One region of the Ensifer sp. R-19 genome, then DNA from elsewhere that is predicted to be linked to it. Evidence: riboswitches for the same ligand, from Rfam matches in the RefSeq annotation. Region 1 holds a riboswitch; the other holds the start of a gene.
The links. A riboswitch is a leader RNA that binds a small molecule or an ion and turns the genes downstream of it on or off. The one in region 1 is predicted to bind S-adenosylmethionine.
Positions count from the first base shown of each region.

Region 2: another riboswitch for S-adenosylmethionine. It lies ahead of ACN9MO_RS00780 (O-succinylhomoserine sulfhydrylase); the one in region 1 lies ahead of metA (homoserine O-acetyltransferase MetA).

Region 1 covers NZ_CP184569.1:3,435,501-3,446,096, reverse strand. Annotated here, with positions in the region: gene trxA (thioredoxin) at 1-60, opposite strand, end outside; gene ACN9MO_RS16705 (prolyl-tRNA synthetase associated domain-containing protein) at 119-628, opposite strand; tRNA gene ACN9MO_RS16700 (tRNA-Gly) at 877-951, shown strand; gene ACN9MO_RS16695 (aldose epimerase family protein) at 1,141-2,157, opposite strand; gene ACN9MO_RS16690 (vWA domain-containing protein) at 2,318-3,502, opposite strand; gene metA (homoserine O-acetyltransferase MetA) at 3,506-4,438, opposite strand; SAM riboswitch at 4,500-4,577, opposite strand; gene ACN9MO_RS16680 (NUDIX hydrolase) at 4,805-5,257, opposite strand; gene ACN9MO_RS16675 (AAA family ATPase) at 5,254-6,093, opposite strand; gene ACN9MO_RS16670 (RidA family protein) at 6,206-6,586, opposite strand; gene leuD (3-isopropylmalate dehydratase small subunit) at 6,595-7,200, opposite strand; gene ACN9MO_RS16660 (VOC family protein) at 7,355-7,786, opposite strand; gene ACN9MO_RS16655 (hypothetical protein) at 7,975-8,229, opposite strand; gene ACN9MO_RS16650 (HpcH/HpaI aldolase/citrate lyase family protein) at 8,355-9,260, shown strand; gene ACN9MO_RS16645 (DUF1737 domain-containing protein) at 9,257-9,463, shown strand; gene ACN9MO_RS16640 (metallopeptidase family protein) at 9,686-10,120, opposite strand; gene ACN9MO_RS16635 (ImuA family protein) at 10,291-10,596, shown strand, end outside.
Region 2 covers NZ_CP184569.1:159,989-170,584, forward strand. Annotated here, with positions in the region: gene argF (ornithine carbamoyltransferase) at 30-947, shown strand; gene ACN9MO_RS00770 (Hsp33 family molecular chaperone) at 1,228-2,217, shown strand; gene apaG (Co2+/Mg2+ efflux protein ApaG) at 2,237-2,629, opposite strand; gene ACN9MO_RS00780 (O-succinylhomoserine sulfhydrylase) at 2,866-4,050, opposite strand; SAM riboswitch at 4,096-4,174, opposite strand; gene ACN9MO_RS00785 (2'-deoxycytidine 5'-triphosphate deaminase) at 4,249-5,346, shown strand; tRNA gene ACN9MO_RS00790 (tRNA-Gly) at 5,428-5,502, shown strand; gene ACN9MO_RS00795 (transporter substrate-binding domain-containing protein) at 5,644-6,477, shown strand; gene ACN9MO_RS00800 (tellurite resistance TerB family protein) at 6,621-7,031, opposite strand; gene ACN9MO_RS00805 (thermonuclease family protein) at 7,178-8,023, opposite strand; gene ACN9MO_RS00810 (S24 family peptidase) at 8,037-8,687, opposite strand; gene ACN9MO_RS00815 (calcium:proton antiporter) at 8,870-9,958, shown strand; gene ACN9MO_RS00820 (winged helix-turn-helix transcriptional regulator) at 9,986-10,495, opposite strand.

The DNA of each region.
Region 1 (10,596 bases):
GGCCGAAGCCGTCATCTGAGTGCCGAAAGACCCTGCATAGGGATTGTCGCTGCCCGTCATTCTTCTCTCCTCGCCGGCTCGTCTGCCAGCTTACTGCATTCGCGCCAAAGATCGTATGTCAGGCCGTGACTTTCAAGACAAGCGGTTCGTGTCCGGTCGCTTCCATGAAGCGCAGCAGATCGCTGGATGCGATCGAGGTCGTCGCGTCATTGGAGAGCGGATGGCAGTTGACGATGTCGAACTTCATCAGCTCCTCGTCGAGGATCATCTTGACGTTGCCCTCGGTGTCATTGATCGCGCCGAAGGCGGTCACGGCACCTGGAATGACGCCCAGATATTCCATCAGCTTCTCCGGCTTGCCGAAGGACACCTTGCTTGCCGCACCGATCACCTGGTGAACGGTCTTCAGGTCCACCGTCGCGTGTTCCTCGACGGTGAGCAGGAAATAGTTGTCCTTCTTGTCCTTCACGAAAAGGTTTTTCGTGTGGCCGCCAGGGATCTCGTCACGCAGCGCCACCGATTCGGCGACGGTGAACACCGGCTCGTGGCTCTTGGTTTTATGCTCGATCCCAAGTCCGTCGAGAAAATGAAAGAGGTCTTCGGCGGTCTTCGGCTGTGATTCACTCATGATTCTCATCCCTTGGGCATTCGTTTCGCCTCTGCTTTAGGGGAGAAGCCGGTGGCCGCGCAATCTCACAGGCGGCGGCAGCGGCCGAAAACGCGGCATTTCCGGGCTTCGCGAGGGGTCTCCAAAAAAATATTCGATTTCTCGTCATTTCCCTGTTGCATTCCAAAATCGCTTAGGCCATATACCGCCCGTCGCCGCAAGACAGCGACGCCACGGTCCACCGACTACCCCCGGACCGCGGTTTATGAGCGGGTGTAGCTCAGGGGTAGAGCACAACCTTGCCAAGGTTGGGGTCGGGCGTTCGAATCGCCTCACCCGCTCCAATTTCTCCCAACCACTTCATTTCACTGTTATTTTGGAAATGAACGGCATCCGCCGTCAGGCGCATTGCGCTTCGCAACCGGATGCTTCGCCATGCGAACACCTGTCGGCGATCGGACAGCACGACGGTCCTTTGGAACGTTCGCCGTCCCTTCCCTTGTCGCTAGAGATCGTCGACGCCCGCGCGCCACTCAGCTCTTCATGAAGACGTAGTCCGTCTCCTGCCGGCGGATCTCACCGGTCCGCAGTACCGCGTTCGGGAAGCCGGCATGGTTGATGGCGTCCGGCCAGATCTGGGTTTCCAGGCAGAAACCGGCAAATGGGCCATAGCGGCGTCCCTCGAGGCCGGGGACGGTGATGTCGAGCTTTGCGCCGGTATAAAGCTGTACACCAGGCTCGGTCGTCAGCACTTCCATCGTGACGCCGGAATTGATGCTACGGGCAAGCGCCACCGAATGTTTCGTCATGCGCTCGTTCGAAAGGCAGAAATTGTGGTCGTAGCTGATGCGCTCGCCCTCGGTCTGGCGACGCATCGACGTCATTTCGCGGAGATCGAAGGCGGTGCCCTCGACCGCACGGATCTCGCCCGTCGGCACCTGGCGTTCGTTGGTCGGCAGGTAGTGGTCGGCGGCGATCATGATGTCGTGTCCGAGCGCGTCGACAGTGCCGTCGAGATTGAAGTAGCTGTGCTGGCAGACATTGGCGAGCGTCGGCCGGTCGGTCTCGCTCTCGTAGACGACGCTCAAGACGCCGCCGGGCTTCAGCGCGTAGGTGCAAGTGACCTTGCAGTTGCCGGGATAGCCGGCGCGTCCATCCGGATCGGTAATGGTGAGCGTCACGCTATCAGGCGTCTGGCGGCCGATCGTCCAGTTGCGCTTGCCGATATTGTCGCTGCCGCCGTGCAGGTGGGTGACACCCTTCTCGTTCAGTTCGAGCTGGTAGGTCTCACCGTCGAGCGTGAAGCGCCCGTCGGCGATCCGGTTGGCGCAGCGCCCCGGTGTCGCGCCGAGATAGGGCGAATGGGCGAGATAGCTTTCGAGATCGGCGAAACCGAGCACCAATGGCGGCTCATGGCCTTCCAGGCGCAGGTCCTGAATCACCGAGCCCCAGGTCAAGACATGGGCGGTGAGGCCGCCACCGGAGAGCACCATACGATGGACCGGCTCGCCGGACGGCAGATGGCCGAAGATTTCCGTGTTCTGATGCATGTTCACCGCTGGCTCCCTCTTCGCGACCGCAGCAACCTGCGTCATTTCCAAAGGCACGGCAACCGGAAAATCATACTAAATGGGGCCTTGCTTCGTCTCTGGCCTGAGGGCAAAAACGTCTAGCTATTCAAGGTGCTACAGCGACCTCTCTGCGGTCATGTCAGCGCGATAGCTGCTTGGTGGCATCCTGCAGGCCGGCGAGTGTCAAAGGGAACATCCGCCCCTCGAACAGGCTCTTCACCATGCCGATCGACTGGGTGTAGCCCCAGTGCTGTTCGGGCACGGGATTGATCCAGATCGAACGCGGAAAATGCGCTGTCATGCGCGAAAGCCAGAGTGCGCCCGCCTCGTCGTTCCAATGTTCGACCGAGCCGCCGGGATGGCTGATCTCATAGGGGCTCATCGACGCGTCGCCGACGAAGATGGCGCGATAGTCGCCGCCATAGGTGCGCAGCACTTCGGTGGTGCGGGTGATGTCGACGCGGCGGCGACGATTGTCCTTCCACAGACCCTCATAGACACAGTTGTGGAAGTAGAAATGCTCCATATGGCGGAACTCGCCGCGGGCGGCTGAAAACAGTTCCTCGACGATGCGGATGTGATCGTCCATCGAGCCGCCGATATCGAAGAACATCAGCAGCTTGACCGCATTGCGGCGTTCGGGCCGCGTCACCACGTCGAGATAGCCGTGCTCGGCGGTGGCACGGATCGTGCCGGAAAGGTCGAGTTCGTCAGCCGCCCCCTGGCGCACCCAGCGCCTGAGCCTTTTCAGCGCCACCTTGATGTTGCGGGTGCCGAGTTCGACCGTGTCGTCATAATCCCTGAACTCGCGCCGGTCCCAGACCTTGACGGCGCGGCGGTGGCGCGACTGGTCCTGGCCGATCCTGACCCCTTCGGGATTGTAGCCATAGGCGCCGAAGGGGGAGGTGCCGGCGGTGCCGATCCATTTCGAGCCGCCCTGATGCCGGCCTTGCTGCTCCCGAAGCCGTTGGCGCAGGGTCTCCATCAGCTTGTCGAAGCCCCCGAGGGATTCGATCAGGCGCTTTTCTTCCTCGGTCAGGTGTTTTTCGGCGAGCTTGCGCAGCCAGTCCTCGGGGATGACGGCCTCTTCGCCCGTCTCCATGGGATTGACCGCCTCGAGCCCGGAGAAGCAGTGCTGGAACACCCGGTCGAAGCGGTCGATATGGCGCTCGTCCTTCACCAGCGCCGTGCGCGCCAGGAAGTAGAAGGCTTCGACATCGAATGTGGCGATGCCCGCCTCCATCCCCTCGATCAGCGACAGGAATTCCCGGAGCGTCACCGGAACTTTCGCCGCTTTGAGTTCGAGGAAGAAGGGGATGAACATCGGTCAGTCCTGGCTTTCTCCGGTGCCGATCTCTGCGAGATCATAGGGCGTCGTCTGGTACATCTCGTTGATCCAGTTGCCGAAGAAGAGGTGCGCATGGCTGCGCCAGCGGTTCTGCGGCGGCAGGGTCGAATCGTTGTGCGGGAAATAGTCGTGCGGCATCTTGATCGGCACGCCTGCGTCCACGTCGCGAAAATATTCGTCCGACAGCGAGGTCGAATCATACTCCACGTGGTTGAACATGTAGAGCCGGTTGCCCTTTTTCTCGTGCACGAGGCAGACGCCCATCTCCTTCGATTCCATCAGGATTTCGAGGCTGGGCACCTTGTCGATGTCGGCACGCCTGACCTCGGTCCAACGCGAGACGGGGACGGCGAAGTCGTCGGAGAAGCCGTTGAGATAGACCGACGAGCGATTGAGGTTCTGGTGGCGGTAGACGCCAAAGGCCTTCTCGTTCAGCGGATACTTCGGCACGTCGTGGAAATGGTAGATCGCCGCCATCGCCCCCCAGCAGACATTGAGCGTCGAATGCACGTTGGTCTCCGTCCAATCGAGGATGCGCTTCAATTCGTCCCAATAGGTGACGTCCTCGTATTCGAGCGTCTCGACCGGCGCGCCGGTGATGATGAAGCCGTCGAACTTGCGGCCCTTCACCTCGTCCCAGGTCTCGTAGAAAGAAAGCAGGTGATCTTCCGAGGTGTTCTTCGCCCGGTGGGCGCCGATGCGTACCAGCGACAATTCCACCTGCAGCGGCGAGGCGCCGATCAGGCGCGCCATCTGGATCTCGGTCTTGATCTTGTTCGGCATGAGGTTCAGGAGCCCGATCTGGAGCGGGCGGATATCCTGACGGATCGCCACGGTCTCGGTCATCACCCGCACACCCTCATGCACGAGGGTTTCGAAAGCGGGCAGCGTATCGGGAATCTTGATGGGCATGGGCTTCCACTCGATCAATACAAAAAAACCGGCGGCGATTGATCGCGACCGGTCCTCGGAAATCCAACTTTCCTCGGCCCTTTAGCGACTTGTTTAACGTGGCTGCAAGCCGGCCGGCCAAATCACCACGAGGAATTTGATAGCGCGACTGGGGCGCGGGGGTCAAGAAAAACGATTCGGGCGGTCGGGCGGCCCCTCATCCCGCTTCCGCGACCTTCTCCCCGCAGGCGGGGAGAAGGGAGCTTGTGGCACCCGCTCGCGCCTCCCAGGGACCGATCATTTCCGTTCCAGAAAGAAGCCCGGACATCATTGTCTCGCGGCGACCGTCGCCATTTCCGTCCCCTCTCCCCGGCTGCGGGGAGAGGGCTAGGGTGAGGGGCAACTTCCGTGCGTGTGAAGATAATCTAGGCCGTCCTGCATGCCGTATCCGAGCCGACGGCTAGCCTCGTCTAAGCCGAGCCAGAAGAAGCGAAAGCGGATCGGCGCACCACCGCCAAAGGGCGTCATTTCATGGTGCAGCCAGGTTTTCTGTTGCTCGCCGGCAAGGGCGACATGAAAATAGTGCCGGCGATGGCAGATGGTCTGGCCTTCCTTCCGGAAGGAGTAGTCCTTCGTGACGAGATGGGTGAGGCCCCGCGATGGCGTCAGCCCGGTCTCTTCCACGAATTCCCGCAAGGCCGATGTTTCCGGGCTCTCGCCCGGCTCCATCGTGCCGCCGGGCACCTGCAGCTCGATCTCGGGAAAGTCCGGCTCGTCGAAGACCAGCAACTGATCTTGCCAGGTGGCGTAGATCAGGACCTTGTGGGCGTCCGGGCTCATCCGTCGCGGCGTGCCATGAAGGCCAGGCGTTCGAAGAGATGCACGTCCTGCTCGTTCTTCAGCAGCGCGCCGTGCAGCTTCGGCAGCATGGTCTTGGCGTCGGCGCGGAGGTCGGCCGGATCGACCTCGTCGGCAACCAGCAGGCGGATCCAGTCGAGCGCTTCGGAGGTGGAAGGCTTCTTTTTGAGGCCCGGCACCTGGCGGATGTCGTAGAAGGCGGCAAGGGCTGCCGAAAGCAACGTCTTGCGGATCCCGGGATAGTGCACCTCGACGATGCGGGCGAGCGTTTCGGCGTCGGGAAAGCGGATATAGTGGAAGAAGCAGCGGCGCAGAAATGCGTCCGGCAATTCCTTCTCGTTGTTGGAGGTGATGATGACGATCGGCCGGTGACGGGCGCCGATCATCTCGCCGGTCTCGTAGACATGGAATTCCATGCGGTCGAGTTCCTGCAAGAGGTCGTTCGGAAACTCGATGTCGGCCTTGTCGATCTCGTCGATCAGAAGCACCACGCGACGGTCGGCCTCGAAGGCCTGCCAGAGCTTGCCCTTGCGGATATAGTTCCTGACCTCGTTGACGCGCTCGTCGCCGAGCTGGCTGTCGCGCAGGCGCGACACGGCATCATACTCGTAAAGGCCCTGCTGCGCCTTGGTCGTCGACTTGACGCTCCATTCGATCAGATCGAGGCCAAGGGCAGCGGCAATCTGGCGGGCAAGCTCGGTCTTGCCGGTGCCGGGTTCACCCTTGACGAGCAGCGGCCGCTCCAGCCGGATCGCAGCATTGACGGCGATCATCAGGTCCTTGTCGGCGATGTAATCTGCGGTGCCTTCGAATTGCATAATCGTCTTCCGGTTCAGCATAGGTCTAGCAGGCGGTGTCCATGGACTATCGCATATTGGCCAAAATCGGAATCGATTTGAGAAGAGATGGCGTGAGCAGAAAAGCTCGGTCTCAGCCGCGGAGGGCGGTGACTTCGATCTCGATCAGCATTTCCGGGCGGATCAGATCGCAGACGATCATGGTTGCGGCCGGACGGATCTCGCCGAAGACTTCGCCGAAGATCGGGAACACCCGGTCGGCGAAGCTGGCATCGGTGACGTAGTAGTGATTGCGCACCACGTCTTTAAGCGAGAAGCCCGCTTCCTTCAGTGCGCCCTCGATCGTCTTCAGGCAATTGCGCGCCTGCTCTTCCACCGTTTCGGGCATGGTCATGGTGGCATAGTCGTAGCCGGTCGTGCCGGAGACGAAGCACCAGTCGCCCATCGCGACGGCACGCGAATAGCCTGCCGTCTTTTCGAAGGGCGAACCCGAAGAGATGAGCTTGCGCGCCATGTCTCGCTTTAAGCCCAGGGGCGCGAGGCGCCGACCGTCTTCTCGAAGCTGTCGATCGCGGTTGCCTTTTCCAGCGTCAGGCCGATATCGTCGAGGCCGTTCAGCAGGCAGTGGCGCTTGAAGGCATCGACCTCGAACTTGACCGAGCCGCCGTCCGGGCCGGTGATTTCCTGGGATTCCAGGTCGACCGAGAGGATGGCGTTGGAGCCGCGCGAAGCGTCGTCCATCAGCTTGTCGAGGTCGGCCTGGCTGACGACGATCGGCAGAATGCCGTTCTTAAAACAGTTGTTGTAGAAGATGTCGGCAAAGGACGTGGAGATCACGCAGCGGATGCCGAAGTCGAGCAGCGCCCAGGGGGCATGCTCGCGCGAGGAGCCGCAGCCGAAGTTGTCGCCGGCAACCAGGATCTTGGCGTTCTGGTAGGCGGGTTTGTTGAGCACGAAGTCCGGGTTGACCGAGCCATCCTCATTGTAGCGGGCTTCGGCGAAAAGGCCCTTGCCTAGGCCGGTGCGCTTGATCGTCTTCAGGTAATCCTTCGGAATGATCATGTCCGTGTCGATGTTGACGACGGGGAGGGGGGCGGCGACACCGGTGAGCTTGACGAATTTTTCCATAACTTCAGGCCTTCGATTTCAGAAGAATGTTGCGCTAGCGTTTAGATGAGTTTTGCGCCGAAATGAAGGAAAATCTATCCAAACACGCTTCGCCGGGCGGGTGAAAATGCCCGCCCGGTGAAAGCTTCGCCCGGATTTCGATTGTCGGGAAGCCTCAGCCTGCCTTCACCGGGCTGTTCATGGCCCAGAGAACGCCGAAGGGATCGCGGAGCTGGCCGTAGCGGTCGCCCCAGAACATCACCTCGATCGGCATCACCACCTCGGCGCCGGCGGCAACGGCGCGGTCCCACCAGGCATCGATGTCCTCGACGGTGAGCGTCAAGGTAAAGGCCTGCGGCTTTTCCAGCGGATGGCCATATTCCGGATAGGCATCCGCCAGCATCAGCGAGCTGCCGTTGACGTAGAGATGGATGTGCATCGTCCGGCCCTGCTCGTCGAGCGGATGCCGGTTGACCTCCTTGGCGCCGAAGGCGCGCTGGTAGAATTCGGATGCCTTGGCGGCGCCATCGACCTGAAGATAGGGCAGAAGCCCGTTCAGGACCGGTGCCGGCTGCTTCGTTTCGGTTTGCTGCGTCTCAGTGTCCATGTCGTTCTCCATCCTGTTCGAAGAGCCAGGACCGTGCTGGCCTGCCTCAAGGACGGACATGGAGCGATGGATCCGACACGGGGATGGAAAAATTTCGCAGCCGGCTGAATGGCAGCTCTCGAGAAACAGCAAAAGGCTTCGAGCCGATTACGGATCGGCCCGATTGCGGATCACTACGATCGCCGGGATCAGAGGTCGATGATCGTGCCGCGACCGTCGTTCCAGATGCGCATCTCGCGCTGGCTGTGGGCGGCAGCGGCGGCGGCCGGACGGGCGGTGGCGCGGGCCGGCCTGAGGTTCAGCCGGGCGGCAATCGCGCTGCCGATCACGACGACGGCGGCGATGCCGGCCAGTGCCAGCGCCAGCGAGGCGGTCAGAACGAAGGCCGCAAACGTGATGGTCAGGGCTGCGGCCGTGAAGAGAACAGAGCGAATGCTTTGCATAATCGTCACCTTTCTGATGGCGATGTGGGGGCTCCTCCCCGCACTTGCAAGAGGCGGCTTTGCGAAAGGGGTGCGGCGGTTCGCCTCGTCTTGCGGAACGAGGCAAAGGCGGGCACAACTGAAACATGAGCAAATCGATCGAACATCACCCGGTGCGCCTGCGTCGCTCGGTGCTATCGGTGCCGGCCGACAATGCCCGCGCGCTTGCCAAGGTCGCTGAACTCGCGACCGATGCCGCGATCTTCGATCTCGAGGATGCGGTTGCGCCTGAGCGCAAGATGGAAGCACGCGAGGCGCTGGTTCGGCATCTGACGACGAACCGGCCGGATTGTGAGATCGTCATCCGCATCAATGCGCTCGGTTCCGGCTTTGGCCAGGACGATCTCGCCGCGGTGCTTGCGGCGAAGCCCGACGCCATTCTTCTGCCGAAGGTCGAAAGCCCGGCGGATATCCAGGCGGCGGCCGACTGGCTGGCCGAAAACGATGCGCCGGAGACGCTGCGTCTCTGGGCGATGATCGAGACGCCGCGCGGTGTCATCAACGCGCCTCTTATCGCCGAGACCGGCCGCACCTTCGGCGGCCGGCTCGATTGTTTCGTCGTTGGTCTCAACGACCTGCGCAAGGACACCGGCGTTCCGGATCGCCCCGGTCGCCCCTATCTCGTTCCCTGGCTGATGCAGATCCTGCTTGCCGCCCGCGGCGGCGGGCTCGACGTCATCGACGCCGTGTTCAACGATTTTCGCGACGCTGATGGATTCGACGAGGAATGCCGGCAGGGCCGCGACATGGGCTATGACGGCAAGATGCTGATCCACCCGGCCCAGATCGGCCCGGCAAACGAACGTTTCGGCGTCGAGCAGATCGCCGTCGACGAGGCGCGCGCGATCATCGCTGCCTTTGCGCTCTCGGAAAACGCCGGCAAGGGCGTCATCAATCTCAACGGACGGATGGTCGAGCGGCTGCACCTCGATCAGGCCGTGATGCTCGCCGCCAAGGCGGATCTCATCGAAAAACGAAAGACAAGATCTTGAAACTCTATCGCTTCCTGACCGGTCCCGACGACGCTTCCTTCTGTCACAAGGTGACGGCAGCGCTGAACCAGGGCTGGAGCCTGCACGGCTCGCCCACCTATGCCTTCAATGCCGATACGCAGCACATGCAGTGCGGCCAGGCGGTGTTCAAGGAGGTCGAGGGCAAGGATTACACCCCGGATATCAAGCTGTCGGAACAGTAGTCGAGGCTGTTTGCCGTCGTGCAAGTTTGCCCCTCACCCTAACCCTCTCCCCGCAGGCGGGGCGAGGGGACGCGGTTGATGCTCGCAATCGGCGTGTGAGGCCTGTTTTCTGGTATCGGTTAACCCGTGCTCCGATTGGGATGCGAACGGTACCGCGAGTCTCCTTCGCCCCGCTTGCGGGGAGAAGGTGCCGGCAGGCGGATGAGGGGCAGATAAAACGGGTTAGCCGCCGACGTGCTCGACGCTGGCTTCGATCCGCTCCATGTCGTCGTCGGAAAGGCCGAAGTGATGGCCGATCTCATGGATCAGGACATGGGTGATGATGTCACCCAGCGTCTCCTCGTTCTCAGCCCAATAGTCGATGATCGGGCGGCGATAGAGGGTGATGCGGTTTGGAAACTGGCCGGTTTCCATGGTGAAGCGCTCGCTGATGCCACGGCCCTCGAAAAGGCCCAGCAGATCGAAAGGCGTTTCCAGTGCCATGTCCTCGAAAATGTCGTCGCTCGGGAAGTCGGCAACTTCGATGATGAGGTCGGTCGTCAGCTGGCGGAATTCCTGCGGCAGGTGGCCGTAGGCTTCCAGTGCGAGCTGTTCAAAAGTGGTAAGCGTCGGTGCGTGGCGTTCCCGCCAATCATCGGTCTGGTCAATGCGGGCCATAGGCACTCCTTGTTGCCCTCCATATAGCGATTTTGCCAGTGTTTTTCGAGTGTTGAATTCCGCGGGCATGGGGACAGGAATAAATTCTTAGAATTGGCTGTTGACTCATTTAGGAAGCTCTGGAATCTAATAGAACATAACATGAACATTTATGATGGGAGTTGACCGTCATGGCCGACAAAGCCGTGGAGCGGGAGACGGTACTTTCGCTCCGAGAGACCATAGCCAGGATCGAAAACCGTCGGCTTCCGGGCGTCGTGCGCGCCGCCAAGGCGGCCGATCCCGGCGGCTTCCGTCAGCGCGAGGAAGATGAGCCTGGCCGTCGGGCGCTTGCGCTTGGCGTTACGGATCTGGACACGCTTCTCGAAGGCGGCCTACCGCTCGAAGGCATGACGGAAATCCGCAATGCCGAGACGCGCGATGCCGGCGCTGCCGCCGGTTTTGCCGCAGCGCTCAGTGTGCTCTGCCAGCAGGCG
Region 2 (10,596 bases), 750 kb from region 1:
AGGTTCGATTTTTTGAGGAACCGAGTACGATGGCAGGCACCAGACACTTTCTCGATCTTTCGGCCATGACGGCCGCCGATCTTCGGACGATCATCGATGATGCCCGCGTCCGAAAGGCGACGACCAAGGCCGGAACCGCCGAGAAGCCGCTCGCCGGCAAGATGCTGGCGATGATCTTCGAAAAGCCGTCCACCCGCACCCGTGTGTCCTTCGATGTCGGCATGCGCCAGCTCGGCGGCGAAACCCTGTTCCTTTCGGGCACGGAGATGCAGCTCGGTCGCGCCGAGACGATCGGCGATACGGCGAAGGTCCTGTCGCGCTATGTCGACGCGATCATGATCCGCACCACCGACCATCGCCGCCTGCTGGAATTGGCAGAACACGCGACGGTACCCGTCATCAACGGCCTGACCGATGACACCCATCCGTGCCAGATCATGGCCGACATCATGACCTTCGAGGAGCATCGCGGACCGGTGAAGGGCAAGACGATCGCCTGGACCGGCGACGGCAACAACGTGCTGCACTCGCTGATCGAAGGCTCCGCCCGCTTCGGCTATCGCATGAACATGGCCGTGCCGCTCGGCTCCGAGCCGCAGGACAAGATCCTGAACTGGGCCCGCAACAACGGCGGCGAGATCCTGCTGTGTCACGATGCCGAGCAGGCGGTCGCCAACGCCAATTGCGTTGTCACCGACACCTGGGTGTCGATGAACCAGGAGCATCGTGCCCGCGGCCACAACGTCTTCCAGCCCTATCAGGTCAACGAGGCGCTGATGAAGCAAGCGGCATCCGATGCGCTGTTCATGCATTGCCTGCCGGCGCACCGCGGCGAGGAGGTGACCGACGAGGTGATCGACGGCCCGCAGTCGGTGGTCTTCGATGAGGCCGAAAACCGCCTGCATGCGCAGAAGTCGATCATCGCCTGGTGCATGGGGCTCGTCTAGGCCCCTGCGAGCACCGCGGTGAGCGCGATGGCGCAGGGCTTCGGCGGCTGTGAGGCCGGCTATTGACATTGCCGCCGTGCGACACGATCTAGGCGGCTGCAGGGCGCTCCTGGCAACAGTGAAGCGCCGACTGCCACGGGTGGTGCGCGGCGCAATGGCTGATGGCACATATCCGGTGGACAATCCGTTTATCGCGGGATCGATTGAGACAGCGGGCACGTTGCGCCGGGGGACAGGAATGTCCCCGGCGCAACGCAGTTGCTGAGGCAAGGAGCAAGACATGACTGACATGACGCCAGGGCTTGGTGAATTCGACTTCGCCGGTGACGATCACGTCGTGCCTTTCCAGGTGGAAGGCCTCGACGTGCGCGGCCGCGCCGTGCAGCTCGGCCCGATGCTCGACGCAATTCTGGAGCGCCACAACTATCCGCTTCCGGTCGCGCGGCTCGTTGCCGAAACCGTCGTGCTGACGGTTCTGCTCGGCACTTCGCTGAAGTTCGAAGGCAAGCTGATCGTCCAGACGAAAGGCGATGGTCCGGTCGATCTCGTCGTCGCCGACTTCTCGACGCCGGATCGCGTGCGCGCCTATGCCCGCTACGATGCAGATGCGCTTGCCGACGCCGAGAAGGATGGCCGCACCCTTTCGCATGAACTGCTTGGCAAGGGCGTACTCGCCTTCACCATCGACCAGGGCGCTCATACTCAGCGCTATCAGGGTATCGTTGCGCTGGACGGCGCCACGCTGGAAGAAATCGCCGGCGTCTATTTCCGCCAGTCGGAGCAGATCCCGACCAAGGTCAGGCTCGGCGTTGCCGAGCTGCTCGACCGCGATGAAAGCGGAAAGCCGCGCCATCGCTGGCGTGCCGGCGGCATGGTCGCGCAGTTCCTGCCGGAAGCGCCGGAGCGCATGCGCCAGCCTGATCTTTCCGGCGGCGATGGCGATGACGGGGAAGGCGTCTTCGACGATGACGATCTCTGGGCGGAAGCCAAGGTGATGGTCGAGACGATCGACACCGACGAGCTGACCGACCCGATGGTCGGAACCGAGCGCTTGCTCTACCGGCTGTTTCACGAGCGCGGCGTTCGCGTCTATGAGCCGCAGGCGGTCTTTGATCGTTGCAGCTGCTCGCGCGAGAAGCTGCGTTCGGTGCTCGCCAATCTGGACACTGATGATATCGAAAGCACCATCGAGGATGGGGCCGTGAAGGTCACCTGCGAATTCTGCTCGACGACCTATCGTTTCGAGGCAAGCGAAGTGCGTCCGCAGTAGCGGGTGCACGCCGGGTCAGCTAGTTCAGGGTACGCACGAGCCCGGGTGAATCGAGCGAGAAGGCGGGGATGGCCACGTTGAAGGTCTCTCCGCCTTCCGCTTCCATACTGTAGTGGCCGAACATCACGCCCGACGGCGTATCCAGCGGGCAGCCGGACGAATACTCGTAGGTGTCGCCGGGGTTGAGTAGCGGCTGTTCGCCGATCACGCCGGGACCGCTGACCTCGTCGACCTGCCCATTCTCATCGGTGATATGCCAGTAGCGGGTCATCAACCGCACGGCTGCGCCCGAATGGTTTGAGATGACAATGCGATAGCCCCAGACATAGCGGCCGTCATCGGGGTCCGACTGCTCTTCGAGATAGTACGGCTCCACCGTAACTTCTATGTCGCGGGTCAAAGCGCGATACATGGGCAACACCTTGCTTCGGTCTTTCAGGGTATTCTACAGCAAGATGGTTTCGTCAAGAATAACGGCAAGATTGTGCATACCCATTCTGGGGCAATGGCTTGCGGGTATCCGGATCGGCTGTTCGAACCCGCTCGATCCCGCTGGTGAAGCCATTTTGGATGGCGGGGCGCCCGCTGCATGAGCCACGGGGGATCGACGGCCGCCGTCTGTCGTGGCGGCCGTATCTTTTCGTTGCCTCAGGCTTTGACGGCCTTAAGCGCGCGGGCAAAATCCTCGACGACATCCTCACTGTCTTCGATGCCGGCCGAGAAACGCACCGTGCCGGCGGAAATGCCCAGCTCTTCGCGGGCCTCGTCGGTCAGGTTCTTGTGCGTGGTCGTTGCCGGATGGGTGATCAGGCTCTTGGAGTCGCCGAGATTGTTGGAGATGCGCACGATCTCGAGCGCATTCTGCAGCGCAAAGGCCGCATCCTTGCCGCCCTTCAGTTCAAACGCGACGAGGGTGGAGCCGCCGGTCATCTGCTTGGCGATGATGTCGGCCTGCGGGTGATCCTTGCGGCCGGGATAGATGACCTTCGCCACCTGCGGCTGCTCCGCCAGGAAGTCGGCGACGCGGCGCGCGGTTTCCGTCTGCTGGCGCACGCGCAGCGGCAGGGTTTCGATGCCCTTCAGCAGCGTCCAGGCATTGAACGGCGACATGGCCGGGCCGGTATGACGGAAGTAGTCGTGCAGGTTCTCGTTGATCCATTCCTTGTCAGCAAGCACGACGCCGCCGAGGCAGCGGCCCTGGCCATCGATATGCTTGGTGGCGGAATAGACGACGATATGGGCGCCGAGTTCCAGCGGCTTCTGGAAGAGTGGCGTCGCAAAGACGTTGTCGACGACGACCTTGGCGCCGATCTGGTTGGCGAGCTTGGCCACACCGGCGATGTCGATGACTTCGAGCGTCGGGTTGGTCGGGCTTTCCAGGAAGAAGACCTTGGTGTTCTTCTGGATCGCCTTTTCCCAGTTGGCGAGATCGCGTCCATCGACCAGCGTGCATTCGATGCCGTATTTCGGCGCCAGCGTCTCGACCACCCAGCGACAGGAGCCGAACAGCGCACGGGCGGCAACGATATGATCGCCAGCCTTCAGCTGGCAGAGGATTGCCGCAGAAACGGCGGCCATGCCCGAAGCCGTGGCCCGCGCGTCTTCGGCGCCTTCCAGCATGCACATGCGCTTTTCGAACATGTCGTTGGTCGGGCTGCCGTAGCGGGCATAGATGAAGCCTTCGGTCTCGCCTTTGAAACGCGCTTCTGCCGCCTCGGATGTCTCGTAAACGAAGCCCTGGGTGAGGAAGATCGCCTCGGACGTCTCGCCATGCTGCGAGCGGGTGGTTCCGCCGTGGACGAGTTGGGTTGCCGGGCGCCAGTTTTTGCTCATGTGACGATCACCTTCAAAAACAAAAAAACCGGCCGCAAAAACGGGCCGGTTTGACACCCGGCCTTTTTAGCTACTTGTTTAACGTGGCTGCAAGCCGACCGGCCAAATCACCACGGGATAAAGCTTCAATACTGCTAGGGTGCGCTTGCGTCAATTCCCGGAGTTTGGTTTTGTCTCGCAACTGGAAAGAGGACTGCAATGGCCCGCGATACTGGGATTTTGGCCGACCGCGCGATTGCCGCGCTGCTCGAAACGGGGCGCCTGAAGAGCGAGAGGCCGCTGGATGACGATCAGATCCAGCCGGCAAGCCTCGACCTGCGCCTTGGCGCCAAGGCTTTCCGCGTCCGCGCGAGCTTCATGCCCGGCCCGTCCCACCTCGTCGCCGACAAGCTCGACCGGCTGAAGCTGCATGTCGTCGATCTCACCGACGGTGCCGTGCTTGAAACCGGCTGCGTGTACATCGTGCCGTTGATGGAGAGCCTGGCGCTGCCTGCGGGCATGTCGGCCTCGGCCAATCCGAAAAGCTCGACCGGCCGCCTCGACATCTTCACCCGCGTGATCACCGACCGCGCCCAGGAGTTCGACAAGATTCCTGCCGGCTATAGCGGTCCGCTCTATCTCGAAATCAGCCCGCGCACCTTCCCGATCGTCGTGCGCCGTGGTTCGCGCCTGTCGCAGATCCGCTTCCGCATGGGCCAGTCGCTGCTCTCCGAACAGGAGCTGCTGGCGCTGCATGAAAGCGACGTGCTGGTGGCGAGCGAACGCCCGAATGTCAGCGGCGGCGGCATTGCGCTGTCGATCGACCTCAAGGGCACCGGTCCGGAGGGTCTGATCGGCTACCGTGGCAAACACCACACCGCGGTCATCGACGTCGACAAGAAGGCGCAGCACAAGATCTTCGATTTCTGGGAGCCGCTCTACAGCCGCGGACGCGACGAGCTGATCCTCGATCCGGACGAGTTCTACATCCTCGTCTCGCGCGAAGCGGTGCATGTGCCGCCGCTTTACGCGGCCGAGATGACGCCGTTCGATCCGCTGGTGGGCGAGTTTCGCGTGCACTATGCCGGCTTCTTCGATCCCGGCTTCGGCCATGCCTCTGCCGGTGGCAGCGGTAGCCGCGCCGTTCTGGAAGTGCGCAGCCACGAGGTGCCGTTCATCCTCGAACATGGCCAGATCGTCGGCCGCCTGATCTATGAACACATGTTGGAGCGTCCTGACGGTCTCTACGGCCTCGGCGTCGGCTCCAACTACCAGGCCCAGGGCCTGAAGCTTTCGAAACATTTCCGCGCCGAGTAGGGATTTTGCACGGGACCCTCGTGCGATACCGCGCAAGGGTCCTTGACAGATCGTCCCGGTTCGGGAAATTTCGCAGGCATCGCGGGTGTAGTTCAGTGGTAGAACGCCAGCTTCCCAAGCTTGATGTCGTCGGTTCGATCCCGATCACCCGCTCCAATCCTTCCTGAAGCCTCTTTTGCCTCGTTCGAGCGAGACCTATGGCCAGTTGCCTTGCGGACGGTTACTTTACCGCTCGATGAATCATCCCGCGGTTCCAAGCGCCGCCCCTGAGACAAGAACCGTGCCGGCCCGCTGCCCATGAGATTTCTTTCCCTGTTCGCTCTCTGCGCGTCCCTGATCGCAACGCCGCTTGCGGCCCAGCCCAGGGACCTGCCCATTCTGTTCGATGCGCGCGAACGCATCGCCAAGCCCGATCTCACGGGCCTTGCGCGCTTGCGCTTCCTGACGACGGTCGACTTTCCGCCGTTCAACTTCATCGATCAGTCCGGCAAGCTCTCCGGTTTTCACGTCGATCTCGTGCGCGAGATCTGCCGCGAGCTCGACATCGAAGCCAAATGCCAGATCCAGGCAGTGACCTATGCGGAACTGCTGCCGGCGCTGGAGCAGGGGCAGGGCGAAGCGGTTGCCGCCGGTATCGCCGTCGGCCCGGAACTGCGCCAGCGCTTCGGCTTCTCGCGCGCCTTCATGCGGCTTCCGGCCCGCTTAGCCGTCAACACCAAGGCGGCCGGCGCCGTGACGGGTCCGAAGGACCTCAGGAAAAAAACGGTCGGTGTCGTGGCGGGCACCACCCATGAGGCCATGTTCAAGGCGTTCTTCCCGAGTATCGGGGCCAAGGTCTTCCCAGATCGCGATGCCATGCTCACGGCACTGCAGAAGGGTGAGGTGCCGGCGGTCTTTTCCGACGGTTTGCAGCTTTCCTTCTGGATCTCAGGCACGACTGCCGGGGGCTGCTGCGCACTCGTCGATGGTGCCTATTTCTCGCAACGCTTTCTCGGTGAAGGCCTGACGATCATGAACCGCAAATCCGAACCGGCGCTGACCCAGGCGATCGACCACGCGCTGCTGGCGCTTTCGCGCAGCGGCCGGCTCGAGGAAATCTACCTGCGCTACTTCCCCAACGGCATCTATTGAGCGCCCACTGCATGTTTCCTTTAATCGTACCCGATCAAAGGTCAAAAACATGCAGCAATTCAAAGTGCTACAGCGACCTTTGCGCGTCTGATAAGACGCGCAGCGCTGTAGACAGCTTGGCGTGAACGCCAGGAAATGATGAGCTACCGGCGGAAGCGGGCAAGCGCCCCTCGTTCGATGGCGGCGCAGGTGAGCTTGTCGAGACCGAGGCGGTCGCGCAGCAACTGCAACAGCCGGATCTCTTCGTTGCGAATGCGCTGGTCCGCGGCGGCGATCTCGACGGCAAGTGCGTAGGCCGTCTCATGGAACTTTTCCGGAAGCGCCTCGCGCACGATTTCCAGAGCGATGTCCAACCCCTCGGGGGCCGCGAGCTGGGCGGAGCATTCGTGGCCGATATGGACGAGCTGATCCTCGTTGAACCCCTCGAAGACCGGCAGGAACTGCACCAGCCGGCCGATGCGGGTGAATTCGTCGTCGCTCATCTCGCGGTCGACCGCCGACATCATCACCATGACATAGATGAGCGCTTCGTGGTGGCTGAGGCTTGGCAGCATGGGTCTTTCCAGCGGTAGCGCAATTCCGGGAACGGCGTGAAGCGGTTTTTCATCCGGAATTGCATAGTTTCAAAGAGTTGGATCATCTCACTGTCTCAACGATCAGATGATCTGGACGGTTGAGAGCTGGGAATTGCCGCGGCTGTTTACAAGTCCGGCTGCGGCTCGTCCATCCCGGTGCCGAGCGTTGGGTCGTCAAACGTCATCGGCGTGTGACTGAGGTCGCGCGGATCTTCGCCATAGAAGCCGAGCTTCGCCTGGTGCGCGGCGTCGGCCCGCTTCTTCAGCGGCGAGCCGGGTACCGGCGTCGCCCAGCCGTTGTCGACGAGCCAGGTTGCGAGATCCTGTCCACCGAGAGAGCAGGAAGCAGTGGCCGATGTGCCGGCGCTTCCCTCGGGCATGTCGCAGCTGACCGCACGTGCGCGCAGGAAGTTTCTGAAGGCCGTCCGTGCGACGATGCCGCAGGGCCAACTCTTCCCCCCGGTTTCGCAGGTTCTCTCTGCCTGCTCGGGCTCGATGCCATCGATCTGCAGCGTGAGCTTGTCGAACTGGATCACACCGGCGGCGATCGCCACGGGGCGATAGAGGATGGTCGGCCCGGCGGTCGCCTTCGCTTGCTTCTCCGGCTCTGACAGCGGGGCACGCGGCTCCGCGCGTTCGAGCGGCGCGCCGGTGACGGTGTCGGGCAGACCGAATTGTTGCGGCTCGATGGCGCGTGCGGCGTTTTCCGTCGTCGACGTCTGCGGTTGATCGCCGGTCGTAACCGCACCGGCGCCGTCGGTCGGTGTTCCCAAGTCGAGCGGTACGTTATCATCCGTTTCGGCGTCATCCGGCGCCGGCTCGATTTCCGTCATGTCGGGCGTTTCGAGGACGAAGTCCGGCGTGGCGGCACTCTCGCGGTCGCGAATGGCGGCTGCACCCGCGTAGAGGATGCCGGTGAAAAGCGCGATCGCGGCGATGCCGCCGGCAAGGGAGTATAAATGCTGCCGCATCAGGAAGAACGTCCTATTGGCTGGCCCAGATGATCCGGGCGATCCATTCGATCTGGCTGATCTCGAAGCCCCGGTTCGGGTGCTCCGGGTTGAGGGAAAGGAGTTCGATCGTGCGCGGCGTCTGGCGTGTCAGGACCTTCGCCATGACCTCGCCTTCGCGTGTCTTGACCACGACGCGGTCGCCGCGCCGAACCTGCGCCCCCGGATCGACGATCAGGGTGTCGCCGTCGCGGTACAGCGGCAGCATGCTGTCGCCCTGCACCTCGAGCGCGTAGATGCCGGCCCGGCGTTCCACCGCTGTTGGAAAGTCGATCACGTCCCACCCCTGGCCGGCGGGAAAACCACCGTCGTCGAAGAAGCCGCCGGCACCCGCCTGGGCGAAGCCGATCAGCGGGATCGCGGCGCTTGCAGTCGTCGGGGTGGCCTGAGTGTCATTCGGGTTTAACAGGCTGGTGAACTGGTCCATCGTTGCGCCGGTCGCCTCGAGCACCTTGGCGATCGATTCCGTCGAAGGCCAGCGTTCCCGCCCGTCGGCAGAGTGGCGCTTGGACTTGTTGAAGGAGGTGGGGTCGAGCCCGGCGCGGCGGGCGAGACCGGAAGGCGAGAGCTGATTGCGCTCGGCCAATGCATCGATGGCGTGCCAGATCGTGCCGTGAGACAACATGCGAAAGGTCCGGGCCGAACAGGCGGCCACTTGCTGGGTTTGTTCGACACCACACTATCGAAACGCGGGGTACCGGTAAAGAATCCGAAGGAAAATAGTCCTTTCTCCGTCATTTGCTTTGGGGGCGGCGGCCCCTATAGTTCGCTTGACGGGCAAGGCAGGCTTTCACCGGAGGGAACGTTTTGTTGGCGCGGATGAGATCGGAGCGTCTGCTGTTCGCTGCCCTCGCTACCGCGATTGCCGGGATCGCGCTGGAGCATGAGCTTCTGGAAATGGGGCGCCTGGCAACGCTTCTCGGTGCCGCCGGTCTCGTGGTGGCGATCGTGCTCGCCTCGCTGCGCGTGTCGCACCATGCCGAGGTGCTGGCGTCCAAGGTCGGCGATCCCTATGGCACGATGATCCTGACGCTCTCGGCGGTCTTGGTCGAGGTCGTCGTGCTGGCGATCATGATGACCAGCGAGACCTCGCCGACGCTCGTGCGCGACACGATCTATGCGGCCGTCATGCTCGATATCAACGGCATCCTGGGCCTCGCCGCCCTGCTTGGTGGCCTGAAACATGGAGAGCAGCCCTATAACGACGATTCCGCCCGCACCTACAGCGTCATGATTCTGACGGCGATGGGCATCTCGATGGTCGTTCCGGAGTTCGTGCCGGCGGCGAGATGGCATCTCTATTCGGCCTTCACCATCGGCGCGATGATCACCCTCTATGCCCTGTTCCTGCGCATGCAGGTGGGGGTGCACAGCTACTTCTTCAGCTACAGCGATCCGAAGGCGAAGGGCGAGGGGAGCGCGATACAGGGTGGGCCGGATCAGCCGGTGCTGCCGTCGATCGTGATACTGATCCTTGGCATCGTGTTGATCGGCGTGCTGGCGGAAGTGATGTCGTCGCTGCTGACCTCGGGCCTGAAGGGGAGCGGCGCCCCGCCGGCGGTGACCGCCATCGTCGTTGCCGTGATCTCTGCCTCGCCGGAAGTCATGACCGCGATGCGGGCGGCACTCGCCAACCGCATGCAGGCGGTCGTCAACATCGCGCTCGGGGCATCGCTTTCGACGGTCATCCTGACGGTGCCGGTCATGGAGGCGATCGCGCTCTATACCGGCCAGCCCTTCCTGATGGCCATGTCGCCGGTGCAGACGGTGATGGTGGCGGTCACTTTGATCGTGGCCGCGATCAACCTCAACGACGGCCAGACCAACGCCATTGAGGGCATGACTCATTTCGTGCTGTTCGCGACCTTCGTCATGCTGTCTGTGATCGGGCTCTGAGCGGATGAAGTGCCTGTTCGTATAGCCTCAGGCCGTCGCCTTTTCGCGTGCCTTTCTTGCCACCACCTCTTCATAGGCTGCCTGCAGTGTAGCGCGCACCCGCGGCGGGCCATCGAGCAGCGCGCCGAGATGATCGTGTCGCAACTCGTCCATGAAGCGGTCCCAGAGTTCCGGACCGCCGTTTTCCATCAGCTCGGCGCGAATACTGAGCTCTTCGCTGACCGGCAGATAGCGCCGCCCCCAGGCGCCGAGCTGGGCCATGATCGGCACCAGCGCGATCGTCATCTCCGTGAGACTGTAGATCGCCTTCTGCTTGTGCGTGGGGTCGTCCGCCTTGGTCAGCATGCCCTGCTCGACCAGCATCTTCAGCCGATCCGCCAGGATGTTGGACGAGATGCCCTCCTGGGAACGCAGCAATTCCCGGAAGTGCCGTTTACCGCCGAAGATCATGTCGCGAATGATCAGCAGGCTCCATTTGTCGCCGAACACTTCGAGCGAAAGATTGATCGGGCAACCCGAGCGAATGTCGTCCTTCATTGGCACCTCTTCAAAACCGCTTGCATTATCGCATCAGTGAGGCTATCGTGCAACTGCTTTCAAAATTAGAGCAGTTTTTAAATGAAACCAGTTAGGCAAAG